Oleidesulfovibrio alaskensis DSM 16109: one gene and its partner. The protein of the gene in region 1 binds, or shares a complex with, the protein of each later gene. Links are inferred from orthologs where the notes say so. Each region holds a gene or a part of one and is shown in the gene's direction. Other genes may lie near its edges. The genes, in order: mnmG and mnmE.

What was found.
Region 2: the proteins of mnmG (region 1) and mnmE are in contact, whole or in part, in a solved structure (PDB 9HIP), measured with the Escherichia coli proteins. The link is inferred for Oleidesulfovibrio alaskensis DSM 16109 from one-to-one orthologs.

The regions. Positions count from the first base shown.
Region 1 is NZ_AXWQ01000015.1:61,288-68,846, forward strand. Bases 4,329-7,321 are described here. They hold mnmG (tRNA uridine-5-carboxymethylaminomethyl(34) synthesis enzyme MnmG), read left to right. Parts: upstream 4,329-4,878; coding sequence 4,879-6,765; downstream 6,766-7,321. Other genes in these bases: H586_RS0110190 (M20 family metallo-hydrolase), read left to right, coding at 4,329-4,837; H586_RS0110200 (PilZ domain-containing protein), read left to right, coding at 6,870-7,321. In the rest of the region: H586_RS0110170 (glutamate synthase-related protein), read right to left, coding at 1-665; H586_RS0110175 (alpha/beta hydrolase), read right to left, coding at 905-1,657; H586_RS0110180 (amidohydrolase), read left to right, coding at 1,743-3,065; H586_RS0110185 (PxxKW family cysteine-rich protein), read left to right, coding at 3,184-3,453; more of H586_RS0110190, read left to right, coding at 3,605-4,328; more of H586_RS0110200, read left to right, coding at 7,322-7,559. UniProt on the Escherichia coli protein: NAD-binding protein involved in the addition of a carboxymethylaminomethyl (cmnm) group at the wobble position (U34) of certain tRNAs, forming tRNA-cmnm(5)s(2)U34.
Region 2 is NZ_AXWQ01000004.1:370,981-378,356, reverse strand. Bases 1,453-4,262 are described here. They hold mnmE (tRNA uridine-5-carboxymethylaminomethyl(34) synthesis GTPase MnmE), read left to right. Parts: upstream 1,453-2,059; coding sequence 2,060-3,466; downstream 3,467-4,262. Other genes in these bases: H586_RS0101950 (4Fe-4S binding protein), read left to right, coding at 4,230-4,262; H586_RS17785 (4Fe-4S binding protein), read left to right, coding at 3,602-4,249; jag (RNA-binding cell elongation regulator Jag/EloR), read left to right, coding at 1,453-1,908. In the rest of the region: membrane protein insertase YidC, read left to right, coding at 1-555; more of jag, read left to right, coding at 595-1,452; more of H586_RS0101950, read left to right, coding at 4,263-5,588; H586_RS0101945 (3'-5' exonuclease), read left to right, coding at 5,687-6,292; H586_RS0101940 (response regulator), read left to right, coding at 6,544-7,233; phosphate ABC transporter ATP-binding protein PstB, read left to right, coding at 7,253-7,376. UniProt on the Escherichia coli protein: Exhibits a very high intrinsic GTPase hydrolysis rate. Involved in the addition of a carboxymethylaminomethyl (cmnm) group at the wobble position (U34) of certain tRNAs, forming tRNA-cmnm(5)s(2)U34.

The DNA.
Region 1 (7,559 bases):
GTATTGGCCCCGTAGCCGTACAGTGAAGGATGGAGCCCGCCCTCTCCCGTATTGTAGACTATGCCCAGTTCCGTGGCGGCCTGAGCCATGGCTTTGTGCAGGTTGAAATTGATGGATCCGAACGACATGGCTGCAAACATCAGCGGATACTCCAGCCGGATCTGCGGAGGCATTTCTCCCTTCAGCCTGAATGTGCCGGCTGTTTCTTCAAAAGCCGCGATATCCGGTTTGGCTCCCAGATAGGTGCGCAGCTCCATCGGTTCACGCAGCGGATCAATCGACGGATTGGTGACCTGGCTTGCGTCAAGCTGCAGGTTGTCCCAGTAGACGGGCTTGTCCGCCGGACTGCCTGATCCAGAAAGCAGGATGCCGCCTGTATCGCTCTGCTTGTATATGTGTTTGATGAACGCAGGTGTCCAGAAAGCGTTTTCACGGAATTCCGAAGGATTTCTGCGTATGGTCAGGCAGCTTGTGGGGCACTGCGCCGCGCATCTGTGGCAGCCGGTGCATTTTGAACTGTCGAAGCTGACACGCTGTCTGGTGTCGTCCCAGTAATGTGCCTCATAGGAGCACTGTCGCACACAGACCTCGCAGTTGATACAGCGCGAATCATCGCGGACAATGACAAAGTCTGTGAATTTTTGACTTATCGGCTTGAAAGGCAAAGCGTGCCTCCTTTGCTGGATGGCGCATCTGTGACAAAAATGTTTATTTTGCGCATTGCGCAAATAAGCAGCAGGAAGATGCGCTCTTGATGTTAGGAATTAACGTAAAAGTATAAAAAATGTCAATTCACAGGACGGCGCTATCAGGCAGTTTGATTATTTATTCTTTATTTCTAGTATATTAGTCCATTTTTTATATTTTTGAGAAGAAACCATCCATATGATTTTCTGCAGGATAATTACAATTTTGCAATATTGTCTTTGATGAATCCAGTGACAAGCTGCCCTACTTTGCCGGAGGTTTCTCTGTGTGTGGTAAGCAGATGATGGGCGGTTATCTTCTCAGTAACCGGCAGCAGGTGCATCTGCCTTACCGCAGAGCTGATGGAAGTGATGATCCGCCATGCGTTGCTGGGAGGGGATGTTCTGTCTGTGGGAGCATGGAGGACCATCGCCGGACAGGTGACGTTTCCGAGTATGCGCCCGACACTTCGGCAACCTTCTATAAGGCTCCAAAGCTGCGGCAGCAGATTTACACCGTCATAACCGCGCCACGGCGCAATCTCCTGTGAGGCGGACGAACGCGGTGCTGAAGGCCACACGGGGCGGACAAACCGCAGAAAGCGCACAAGAGGCAGGCGCCAGTCTTTCATTTCCCACGGGATGATCCGGTAAACATGGATGGGAGCGGCAATGCTGACAACAGCCGCAGGTGAATGCCGCGCCGCGATATATAATGATAGAGTGCCGCCCATGGACAACCCAGCCACTGCCGCGTGGTCAACCTCGCGAGAAAAAGTCACAAACTGCTCCTCGGCATAAGATGCCCAGTCGTTGAAAAAAGTTTCGCGGAAGCGGGTCACGCTTGAGTCATGTCCCGGAAGGGTTATGCATTTTGCCGTTCCGCCGGCTCTCTTCACAGCTTCAGCCAGCGGTTGCATCTCGAAAGATGCTCCGCCGAAGCCGTGAATCAGAAGACATCCCCATTTCATTTTTCACTCCTGAGTTGTTAGTTATTGCCTGACAGACGATGTCTTTATACCATATGTGATTACGCCTGTCGCAAAGGAGACCTGAATGAAGCAACATTGTGACCGGATTATCAGAGCCGGTGTTCTTGTCACTCAGGACGAGCAGCGCCGTGTGCTTGGTGATGCGGCTGTGGCCGTGACCGGAGACACCATAGCCGCCGTCGACCATGCTGATGTGATAGTCGCGGAATGGAGCACCGACGCTGTAAGCGACCTTTCGGGCATGCTCGTCATGCCGGGGCTGGTCAATGCCCACACCCATGTGGCGATGACTTTTCTGCGCGGGCTTGCCGACGATTTGCCGCTAATGCAGTGGCTCACCGAGCATGTTTTTCCGGTTGAAAAGCATCTGAGTGCCGAGATAGTCGAAGTCAGCGCTCTGCTGGGCTGCGCCGAAATGGCTGCCACGGGCACTACCACCCTGTGCGACATGTACCTTATCGAAGATGCCACATTCAAGGCCGTTGACCGTGCGGGGCTGCGCATGCAGGGCGGAGAAGGCCTTTTCGCCTTTCCTTCGCCGGCATATGCCTGCATTGAAGATGCCTTTGAACTAGTACGCCGGCAGCATGACAGGTATTCCTCTCACAGCCGCATACGTCATGCGGTCATGCCTCACGCCGTATACACCAGCAACCCTGAAATGCTGGCCCGCTGCGCCGCGCTGGCCGGAGAACTCGGTTGCGGGCTGCATATCCATCTGGCCGAAACCGCAGCCGAAACCGCGCAGTGCCTTGCGAGCTTCGGCAAACGTCCTATCCCTTACTGTCGTGATCTGGGCGTACTTTCGCCGCGTACCACTGTGGCGCATGCGGTGGATGTAACCGATGACGAGCTGGAGATACTGCGCGAATCCGGGATTTGCGTGGCACACAACCCGGTAAGCAATATGAAGCTTGCATCAGGTTCCGCACGTGTTCCGGAAATGCTTGCCGCAGGTATCTGCGTAGGCATTGGTACTGACGGTGCGGCCAGTAACAACGGGCTTAATATGTTTACGGAAATGAAAACATGCGCCCTGCTGCACAAGTTGCGCTATGCCGACCCGACCTGCGTGCCTGCGGCAACGGTGCTGGACATGGCAACCACGGGGGGTGCGAAGTGCGCCGGCTGGCCGGAAACCGGTGCGCTGGTGCCGGGAGCCAAGGCAGATCTCATTGCACTGGATTTGTCAGCCCCGAATCTGCAGCCTCTGTATTCTGCGGTTTCTCATATTGTTTATGCCGCCACAGGGCACGAAGTTACCCACACCATGGTCGGCGGCGAATTTGTATATGAAAACGGACGGCACACCAGATTTGATTATCCGGCCTTGCTGCGGGAAGTGGCCTCTATCCGCAGGTGGGTGCAGAAAAAAATCACGGGATGATCCGGCTTTCTGGCCTGTTGAAACGCTTTTATGTTGACATTTGCCGCAATCCGTATCATGGATTCCTGCTTTCAAGACAACAATACCGCGCAGCCTGCGCGACTGGGAGGTTTATATCATGAGTGATGAAAGAATGCTCGAAGGCGCGGTGAAGACTGCCGAAGGCGTTGAGCTTAACGGCATGGTGATGGCGCCTGTTGTTGAGCAGTGTGACGGTTGCGACCGTGTGCGCTCTTTTGAAGGTGAAAAGTTCTGCAGCAGCTACCCCTTCCCCGCCAAAAAGTGGGCACAGGGCAACTGCAACTTTGCTACCCACGTAGCCAGAGTGACCGCCAGCGGCAAAAAGGTTAACCCCCTTAAAGCATCCAAGCGTGCTGCCCGCGGGTAACTGCTCTCTTGTCGCGAGCTTTCGAAAGGGCTGCCCTCGGCAGCCCTTTCGTTTTTTTTGCACAGGCGTTTTTACTTTACTTTCACCGTGTCAGGCTGCATTCTGCCCCGGCATTACCGCATAACTGTGCCATGCATGTCAGGAGCAAACAATGTTACAGACTCTTTTTGCCTATCTCGACACCCAGCGCGACACCGTGGTGGAACTGCAGCGCGAGCTGACCGCCATTCCTGCGCTGGATCCTCAAAGTGAAGGAATCGGCGAAGAAGCCAAGGCTGAATATATCATCGCCAGACTGCGGGAATTCGGGGTGACGGATATTGAAACCGTCAATGCTCCGGATATCCGTGTTCCGTGCGGATATCGTCCCAACGTCATCGCCCGCATCGCCGGACGCGATACCTCCAGAACTTTCTGGATCATTTCGCACATGGATGTGGTCCCTCCCGGAGATCTGGATCTGTGGGATGCCGACCCCTATACCTTGCGTACCGAGGGTGATGTCCTTATAGGGCGGGGTGTGGAAGATAACCAGCAGGCCATTGTTTCCAGCCTGCTGATGGCCCGGGCATTGTGTCGTCATGATATCACGCCGGAAATAAACATTGGCCTTCTGTTTGTGGCGGACGAGGAAACAGGGAACACGTTCGGGCTTGACCATGTGCTGGCCGTCCGTCCGGAACTTTTCCGCAGTGCAGACCTGATTCTTGTTCCTGACTGCGGCAATGCGGACGGCACCATGCTTGAAGTGGCCGAGAAGAGTGTCCTGTGGGTAAAAGTAACCGTTACCGGCAGGCAGTGCCACGGCTCGCGGCCGGAAGAGGGGATCAATTCGCTGGTGGGTGCGGCTGCCATGATACTGAAAGTTCAGGACCTGCACACCAGTTTTGATCTGCGTAATGATCTTTTTGTTCCGCCGGTTTCCACGTTTGTGCCCACCAAAAAAGAGGCCAACGTGCCCAACGTGAACACTGTACCCGGTAATGACGTATTTTATATCGACTGCCGTGTACTGCCTGAATACGCCCTTGATGATGTCATGCAGCAACTGCAGGCCATGGCCGCAGAGGTGGAGACGCAATACGGAGTGACCATTGCGCTGGAGCCGGTGCAGCGCGAGCAGGCCACAGCGCCTACGGATACGGGTGCCCCTGTGGTTCTTGCTTTGCAGCATGCCGTAAAGTCCGTATACGGAGCAGATGCCCGTCCCATGGGTATAGGTGGCGGCACCGTGGCTGCAGCCTTGCGCCGCAAAGGGCTGCCCGCAGTTGTCTGGAGCAAGATTATCTCCAATGCGCACACGCCCAATGAGCGCTCGCTCATTTCGGCCAATATAGGCGACGCAAAAGTGATGCTTCATGTCGCCCTTGCTCCGGCCCGATAAAAGTCAGCCCGGCGCGTCGAAATGACGCGCCTTTTTTAGCTATGTCAGTAAAAAAAGCTTCTTTTCCCGAACTGTTCGATCTTGTGGTGGTGGGTGCCGGCCATGCCGGATGTGAAGCCGCCATGGCTTCTGCCCGTCTGGGGCTTAAAACGCTGCTGCTGACCATCAACGCGGACAGAATCGGCCATTTGTCATGCAACCCTGCCATAGGCGGGCTGGCAAAAGGGCATATGGTCAAGGAAATTGACGCCCTGGGCGGCATGATGGGACTGTGGGCCGACGAAGCCGGCATTCAGTTTCGTCTGCTGAATACAAGCAAGGGGCCTGCCGTCCATTCCACACGGGCCCAGATAGACCGCGATGCTTACATGAAAGCCGTGCAGCGGGATGTTTTCCGGCAGGATAATTTGTGGGTGTGGCAGGATACCGCGGAAAACGTGCTGGTGGAAAACGGCCGCGCCGCCGGGGTGTCCACTCTGCTCGGTCAGGAGTTCAGGTCGCGGGCGGTCTGCGTCACCGCCGGAACATTCATGAGCGGGCTTATCCACGTGGGGTTGACCCACTTTTCCGGTGGCCGGCTGGGTGACCCTGCCGCACAGGGACTTTCCGCAAGCCTGCGTGCCGTCGGACTGGAACTGGGCCGTCTGAAAACCGGCACCACCCCCCGCCTGCTACGTGACAGCATCAATTTTGATGTCATGGTGGAGCAGCCCGGCGATAATCCGCCGCGCCCTTTCAGCTTCCGGTCTCGGCATGCACGCATGCCGCAGGTGCCGTGCTATCTTACGTGGACCAACGAGGCGACGCATGAGGCTATACGGGCAGGTTTTGACCGCTCCCCTATGTTCACCGGCATCATTTCCGGTACCGGAGCGCGCTACTGCCCTTCCATAGAAGACAAAATCGCGCGTTTTCCCGACAAGGACAGGCATCAGATTTTCATCGAGCCGGAAGGCCTGCACAGTCCGGAAGTTTACCCCGGTGGAATTCCTACCAGCCTGCCGCTGGACGTGCAGAAAGCCATGATAGCCACCATTCCCGGTCTGGAAAAGGCCCAGATTGTGCGGCCCGGCTATGCCATAGAATATGATTATGCCAATCCCACGCAGCTTAAGCCCACACTTGAAACAAAAGTTCTGCCGGGATTGTGGATGGCCGGACAGGTCAACGGCACCTCCGGCTATGAGGAAGCCGCCGCTCAGGGGCTGTGGGCCGCTCTGAACATTTTCTGCGGTCTGCGCGGTCTGCCTGCTTTTATTCCGGGCCGTGATGAGGCGTATATGGCAGTGCTGGTGGATGACCTTGTGACCAAGGGAACGCTGGAGCCGTACCGCATGTTTACGTCGCGCGCAGAGCACAGGCTTCTGCTGCGGGAAAATAATGCCGACAGCAGACTGACACCCGCGGGTCGCAGTCTGGGGTTGGTTGATGACGCCCAATGGCAGCTGTACACCGCCAAAAAAACGGCGCTGGAGCAACTGCTTGCGGAGCTTGACGCAAGACAGGTCAGGCCCGATGCCGCAACCCGGGATATTTTTGTGCATATGAATGAGGCGGTGCCCACCAGATCGGTGAGTCTGGCAGACCTTTTGCGCAGACCGGCACTGGGCATCACGGACCTGCAGGCGTTCGGCCTTGAAACGGACGGTTTTGCCGCGGATGTTCTTGAAGAGGCCCAGACCATTGTAAAATATTCCGGGTATCTGAAGCGGCAGGAAGAGTTGGTGCTGCGTACTGCGCGACATGAAGCTGTGGTCATTCCCGAAGCGGCGGATTATGCCGCTGTTCACGGATTGACTCGGGAAGCTGTTGAAAAACTGAGTAAAGTCCGTCCACGGACCCTTGGTCAGGCTGCGCGTATTTCCGGAATCACACCCGCTGCATTATCGTGCATAGAGGTCTATCTGAAAAAAAACGGCTGGCTGTAACATTATTATGGTGTTTTTTTTGCATTGTTCAGCGGATACTGCCGTTGGTACAATGCCCTTGAAATACACAAGGCTGTTTTCAGCCTTTGGAGCAGCTTTTCAGAATGGATCAGATTGCAATGAACATCCAGACGTCTTCCGCAGCTGTCCGGTTTTCTTCACTGGACCGTACGACCAACTACTTTACGGAAATCGGTAACAGCTTCGGTGCCACATCATTTTCATCCACTGCGTCGCTGACGGTCATAGCCGTACTGTGCGGTGTCATTGTCGTGCTGCTGGGTGTCATTGTCGTTCTGTCATATCTCAAGCGCAAGCACGGCAGTTATGTGCCCGCGGGCTGGATTCTGCGTCCCGCAGAAATTGCACAGCAGCTGCAGACAGCCATTGACCAGCGGGGAAAAGTCGAGCTGCAGTTTCACACACCGGGCGCACGCCGCCACGCCACAACCTGCCTGCCTGTGGCGCTGGAACATGACACTCTACTGCTTGAATGCTCCGGTCTGGAAAAGCTTTCGCCGGGCTGGATAGGCAGAAGTGTGGAATGCTTTTTTTGTCTGAAGTCAGGAACACATCCTGTCTATTACACATTTGTGACCACAATTGCCGGCATACGCATGGAGGGGGAAGGCATCTGCATGATGAACGTGCGCCTGCCCGAAGTGCTGGAACAGCGGCAGAAAAGAGCTTTTCTGCGGGTGGAACCTCCGGAGCAGTATGTTCTGGGTATGGCTCTTTGGGCTGAACCGCTGGATACCACCGGCAGCATGAAAATGAATATCAAGGACTGGGGA
Region 2 (7,376 bases), on another replicon or contig:
ATCATCCTGACCATTCTGGTCAAGCTGCTTTTCTGGCCTCTGTCGCAGAAAAGCTACAAGTCCATGGAGCAGATGAAAAAGCTGCAGCCCATGGTGCAGAAAATCAAAGAAAAATACGGGGACGACCGTCAGCGCATGAATCAGGAAGTCATGGAGCTGTACAAGACCTACAAGGTCAACCCCGCGGGCGGGTGTCTGCCCATGCTGCTTCAGATTCCGGTTTTTCTGGGTCTGTATCAGGGCCTGCTCAACGCCATCGAGCTGCGTCATGCGCCTTTCATCGCGCATCTGCCTTTTACCGACATCGTGTGGCTGGCCGACCTGTCGGCCAAGGACCCCTTCTACATCACCCCCGTTGTGATGGGTGCCACCATGCTGTTGCAGCAGCGGCTCACTCCTGCGCCCGCCGACCCCACTCAGGCGAAGATCATGATGTTCATGCCCGTTGTCTTTACTTTCATGTTCCTCAACTTCCCCGCAGGGCTTGTGGTGTACTGGCTCGTCAACAACGTGCTTTCCATCGGACAGCAGTGGTGGATGCTCCGCAAGTCCTAGGCTTCGCCTGACAACTGCGTTTGACTTCGAGGTGAATAAATGGATGAATTCAAGGAGTTTCAGGGCAAAAGTCTGGACGACGCCATCAGGGAGGCATGCCGCCACTTTGATACCGAACGGGAAAAACTGGAGATTGATATTCTGAATGATGCCAAGTCCGGAATTTTCGGGCTTGTGGGCGCACGCAAAGCGCGCATCAGGGCAAGAAGAATGTCGTTCGACCAGCCCGTGGCCGACAAGCGCGGCCGTTCGACGGGCTTTATGTCGCGGGAGGATTCACAGTCCAGAAAGGATGAATCCGCCAGAAAGGAGCGCGACACCAGAGATACCGCAGGTAAGCAGACGGATAAAAAGCCCCGTCAGGATTCCGCCCCCGCAAAGGCTGAAAAAGACGCCGAACAGGCGCAGCCGGAAAACACCGCACGTCCGGAAACGGAAGAAGGACAGGAGTCCAGACCCCGTTCATCGCGTTCGCGGCGCGGCAGCAGGGGCAGAAAAGAGCAGGGCGCTTCCGGCGGCGCACCTAAAGCCGGTAACGTCCGCAAGGGGCCTGTTTCCGGAAACGGTGAAGCTGAAGAAGCCGCTGCAGGTGCAGCTTTTGCTGCGGCAGCCCCGCAGGCGGAAGAAACAGCAGAACAGTCTGCTGCAGAACCGGCGGAAAAAGATGAAAACGGCCGCAGCCGTTCGCGCAGACGGCGTCCGCGTCCGCGCCGCAAGTCAGGGAGCAGAGGCGACGACGCTTCCCGCGGTCAGGATGAAAACGCCGCCCCGGACGCTGCGCCGGAAGACTTGCTGCCCGAAGGGCTGCAGAACGACGATTTTGATGACAGTCAGAACGGTGACGAAGACAACGGCGATTCTGCCGGCAACGTCAATCTGGCCGATCTGGATCAGGAAAAAGTTCTTTCGCTGGTGCAGACAACCGTTGAAAAACTTATTCTGCCTGTCATCGGAGAGGTGCAGCTTGCCGCACGCATCGACGACAACCGCGTCAAGGTTTCTGTAGACTGCGGTGACAATTCCGGGCTGCTCATCGGGCGCGAAGGTCAGACGCTGGCTTCGTTCCAGTATCTGGTAAACCGCATTGTGGCCAAGGAGCTGGGAACCCCGGTGCGTATCCAGCTGGATACCGGTGACTACCGCGAACGTCAGGACGACAAGCTGCGCGATCTTGCACTGCATCTTGCCGACAGGGCAAAAACGCTGGGCAAACCCCAGTCCACGCGTCCGCTCAGTTCCTATCACCGGCGCATAGTGCACCTTGCACTGCAGGAAGATGGAGAAATCCAGACCCGAAGCAAAGGTGAAGGCCCCATGAAAAGGGTGGTCATCCTGCGCCGGCGCAAAGGCTAACCCGCCGCCAGCCGAAGATATGCGGAGGAAAGTCCACAGGATTTTCCTCCGCTTTTTATGTATAGTCAGCCGGTACGCCCGTGCCGTGCCGCAACGGTTTGTTTCCGGCGTCCATTCAACGCCGGTTCATTTTTTTCAGGAACACAGCATCATGTCACAGCATCACGGAACAGATACCATAGCCGCCGTCGCCACCCCGCTGGGGCAGGGCGGGGTGGGCATCATCCGGCTGAGCGGTCCGCGCAGCCATGCCATACTTACAGCCCTGTTCGACTCCACATCGCCCGGTTTCAGCGGTTTCCGACCGCGGGTGCTGCATCATGGGCGCATTCATGACGGTACGCCGCAGCGCAGGATTCTGGACGATGTGCTGGCGGTGCACATGCCTGCACCGCGTACGTTTACCGGTGAAGATGTGGTGGAAATCAACTGCCATGGCGGGCCTGCCATTCTTGCCGCGGTGCTGGATGCGGTGTTGCGGCAGGGCGCACGGCCCGCGGCGCACGGCGAATTTACCCGACGGGCTTTTCTTAACGGTCGCATGGACCTGACGCAGGCTGAGGCTGTGGCCGAGATGATAGCGGCCCCGGCGGCGGAAGGCGTCCGGCTGGCGCAGGCCCGTCTTGACGGCATGCTTGGCAGACACATAAACGCCCTGCGCGAACGGCTTGAACTGGTACGTGTGCAGTTGTGTGTGGCGGTCGATTTTCCAGAGGATGAAGTGGAATGTCTTGCCCCGGCCGATTTTATGCACGCAGTTGAAGAAACTGCGGATGCTATCCGCAAGCTTATCGGTAACTACGAGCGGGCCCGCTGCTGGCGTGAAGGAGCTCAGGTGGTGCTGGCCGGACAGGTGAATGCCGGCAAATCAAGTCTGCTTAATGCCCTGCTGGGCAGAAAGCGGGCCATAGTGACGGACGTTCCCGGCACCACACGTGATTTTCTGGAAGAAAGCATTACGCTGGACGGGCTGGCCGTGCGTCTGGTTGATACCGCCGGTCTGCGCGAGACAGGCGACATCGTGGAGCAGGAAGGTGTGCGCATGAGCCGTGACCTTGCCGCTCAGGCTGATCTGGTGCTGCTGGTGGTGGATTCCCGTTTGGGCACCGGCCCGCATGAGCAGGAACTTATGGCCGCCATGGAAGCCGGATCTGTACTTGTTGTGCTGAACAAGACCGATGCCGCGACCGAGGATGAACTGGACAGGTGTGTCCGGTCACTTGCCGGTCGCCCTTATGTGGCTGTATCTGCCCGTGAAGGAAAGGGGATGGATTCTCTGGCCGCAGCCGTGCGCGAGATGGTGCTGCGCCGCAGCAACGCGCTGACCGCAGATGCTGCCGCATCGGATATGGCACCCAACCTGCGCCAGACGGAAGCCCTGCGGCGCGCGCTTGAAGAGCTGGAAGCGCTGGCTGCCGATATCGTTTCGGGAGTGCCGTATGACCTTGCGGGAGTCCGCCTTGAGTCTGCCTGCTCGGTTCTTTCAGAAATCACGGGCGAAACCACGCCGGATGATATTCTGAACAGGATTTTTGATTCGTTCTGCATCGGCAAGTGATTCTGCCGCCGTGCAAGCCCGTCCGTGCAGGACGGGCTTTTTTTGTGTGCAGACAATGTGACCTGCATCACAGACAAGGCTCTGCCGGGCGATACACTGCCTGCCTGCCCTGTATAACATCATGATGGAGCTGACATGTCAGAATTAGTGACACAGACTGCGGAAGTGACCGCCTGCCGGGGAGCGCAGGGTAGAAACTGCCGTTTCGGGCTGCATGTGCCCGAAGGATTTACCGCTCAGGTGGACAGAGTGCTTCAGGCATCACCATGGGATGCTTTTTTGCGTAACTCGTTGCGCGGGCCTCTGCGCCGGCACCATGTTTTCCGTGTGGCGGTGTCCGGCTGTCCTAACGGCTGCGCGCGCCCGCATATCGCCGATATGGGATTTATCAGTGTGTGCACGCCCGGCGTGCACGAAAACGTGTGCACGGGGTGCGGGCGCTGTGCCGCGGCATGCCCTGATGACGCCATAGACATGGGCTCCGGCGTACCTGCATTTGACCCGTTGCGGTGCATTGATTGCGGGCAGTGTCTGCTGCGCTGTCCGGAAAAAGCGCTGAGCTGCCGCCGGCAGGGGCTGCGTGTGATTGCGGGCGGCCGGCTGGGACGCAGACCGCGTCTGGCCACACCGCTGCCCGGTGTTTACGATGGCGCATCTGCTCTTGAAATTCTCAGACGCAGTCTTGATTTTTACATGCTGCACTACGAAGCCGGTCTGCGGTTCGGCACATTAGTGGAAAGCAGGCGGCAGGAGTTTGAAGACTATGTCTGCAGGACGCGATGACCTGACGGTCTGCGGCACCGTGACATTGTGGCTGCTGCCTGTGGCACCTTGTCTTGCCGTACTGCTTTTTGCCGCTCACTGGCTGCGCGCCGGTCATATCTGGCTGGCCGCAGCGCTGGCCGCTGCCGCCATGCTGCTGTGGCTGCGCAGTGCCTGGCTGCGTGCTGCAGGGGCGGTGTTGCTGACCGGCGCGGGCTACAGCTGGGCGCATACGGCTTCCCTGCTTGTTCAGGGGCGCATTGCAGACGGTGCGGACTGGGTGCGACCCGCGGTCATCATGGGTGCGGTCATAGCTTTCACCGGCGGGGCCATGCTGCTTCTGCTGGGCAAGGCCGCGGCCCGCCGGTACAGCCGTCACCGGCAGACGGCGGGACTGCAGGTTGCGGCCTGCCTGATGGCTTTTGCGCTGCTGTGGGCGGTACGGCACAGGGCCGCCTCGGTTATGCCGCTGCTGGCCGACCGTTTCTGGCCGGGGGCCGGATGGGTGCAGATGCTGGCGGCTTCGGTATATGCCGCATGGGTTGCCCGTCTGCTGTATGCCCCTGCTTCTTCGCGGGTTGTGCGCCCGCGGATATGGGCGTTGTTTTCTGCGGTGTTTTTCGGTCAGCTGGCGTTGGGACTGCTGGGGGCCGACATGCTGCTTATGACGGGCAATCTGCATCTGCCGGTGCCTGCGCTGATTGTAGCGGCACCGTTATTCAGAGGCGACGGCTTTTTCATGCTGGGGTTGTTCGGTGTTTCGGTATTGCTGCTGGGGCCTGCGTGGTGCAGCCATCTTTGCTATGTGGGGGCGTGGGATGACCGGTGCAGCCGTTTGGCACAGGGGGCTCAGGCGCCGGTATCGCGCAGGGCCCGTGTGCTGTACCGCGGGATGCTTGCCGGTGTTGTGTTCGGCGGTGCGGTGCTGCTGCGCATGGCAGGGGCTTCTTCTTTTACTGCAGCGACGGCGGCGTTTTTTTTCGGACTGTGCAGCGTGGGGGTGATGGTTTATTTCAGCCGCCGGGCCGGGCGTATGGTGCACTGCTCGGTGTGGTGTCCGCTTGGTATGGTGGCGGCTCTGGCGGGCCGGATTTCGCCGTGGCGCATGCGCGTGGGGCAGGGGTGCACGCAGTGCGGCGCATGCATGCGGGTGTGCCGCTATTCCGCCATTACTCCTGCAGCGCTGCAAAGAGGCCGGCCGGAAATTTCGTGCACACTGTGCCGCGACTGTACGGCAGTGTGCCGTCCAGCAGCAATGCAGCTGACTTTGGCAGGCATGCGGCCAGACACGGCACGGGCTGTTTTTTCCGCGGTTGCAGCTTCTTTGCATGCTGTTTTTTTGGTTGTGGCGCGTATGTAGCCGCAGTTTGTGGCATCCGGGGGTTTACGGAAGGGGGGCGCTTCATGTATTAGAACGCCGCCGGCTTCTTCCGGCCACGACTTACCGGACCCTGCTCAATGAAGAATATTCCAGAAAAGTATACAAAAAAATTCAGTAAGGATGAGATCAATTCACTGCCTCTCCGGCGGTATACCGGTCCTGTTACGCTTGTGCGTACAGAAGACGAGCTGGAAGCGGCGCTGCGGGCGCTGCATTCTGAAGAATTGATCGGATTTGACACAGAGACCCGTCCCACGTTCCGCAAGGGCAAGATGAATCTGCCTTCGCTTATCCAGTTTGCGGCGCGGGATATGGTCTATCTTATCCATCTTGGTTGGGTGGCCTTCAGTGAAGGCATACAGGACGTATTGTCGTCTCCGCATATCGTGAAGACCGGTGTTGCGGTGCGTGACGACATCAAGGATTTGAAAAAACTGGCCTGTTTTGAAGACGCCGCAGTGGTCGATCTGGGCGAGGTGGCGCGTGAACTGGGCATGGAAACTCACGGATTGCGTAACCTTGCGGCAAATCTGCTTGAATTTCGCATTTCCAAAGCTGCCCAGTGTTCAAACTGGAGTAATCTGGAACTGTCCAGGCAACAGATAAGTTATGCCGCCACAGATGCCTGGGTAAGCCGCGAAATCCACCTGCGGATGCGCGAACTGGGACTTGTTTCATTTTAACGATATTCTGTTTTCGTACTGCGCACGAAAAACGACAGCCGCTTCGGGTACTCCGGAGCGGCTGTCGTTTTTCATGGCGGGCAGGGCCGGTTGTTTGTTACAACATGTTACCGTCGTGCAAGAATAAAATATTTTTATACAATCATTGCAGTATGCTGCTCCGGCGTAACGTGATTGTAACCATGTGCCCATCAAGTTGTCACTCTGGGATGTTGTAAGGCATTCCGTAACTAACCGGAGGCTTGAACGATATGGCGAAGGATCGCTTGCTCGTCGTCGAGGACGACGGGGATATCCTCCAGCTGCTCACATTTACGCTGGAGTCCGCAGGCTTCGAGGTGTTTTCCGCCATGGACGGAAAAACCGGACTGGAGCTGGCGATGCGTGAGAAACCGGATCTTGTGGTGCTGGACCTGATGTTGCCCGGCATGAGCGGACTTGATGTCTGCAAGGATCTGAAAAGAATGCCTGAAACACAGGAAACGCCCGTTATTATGCTGACGGCGCGGGGCGAAGAGGTAGACCGCATCGTAGGGTTGGAGCTGGGCGCTGATGATTATGTCGTCAAGCCGTTCAGTCCCCGCGAGCTTGTGCTGCGCATCAAGGCGGTGCTTAAGCGCGGGGCGCCGTTTACCGAGCAGGAAGAACGGACCCGCTGGCGGGTGAACGGGCTGAGTCTGGATACCGAAGCCCACCGGGTGGAGATTGACGGCGATGAGGTGACCCTGACCGCCACCGAGTTCAAGCTGCTTTTCGAGCTGGTACGCAACAGGGGACGCGTGCGGACCCGCGACCAGCTGCTGAACACGGTCTGGGGATATGAATTTGAAGGTTATGCCCGCACTGTGGATACCCACGTGCGCAGGCTGCGCCAGAAAATAGGCGACTATGCCGGGTATATCGAAACCATACGCGGCGTTGGGTATCGCTTCAGAGAATAACCGGAGTGACGGTAAGCACATGGCAAGCTTGACAAAGATGCATTCGAAGGGACTGGACTTCTTTTACGGAGATTTTCAGGCCCTGCACGACATCAGTCTGGAATTCAGCAACAATCAGGTGACGGCGCTCATAGGGCCTTCCG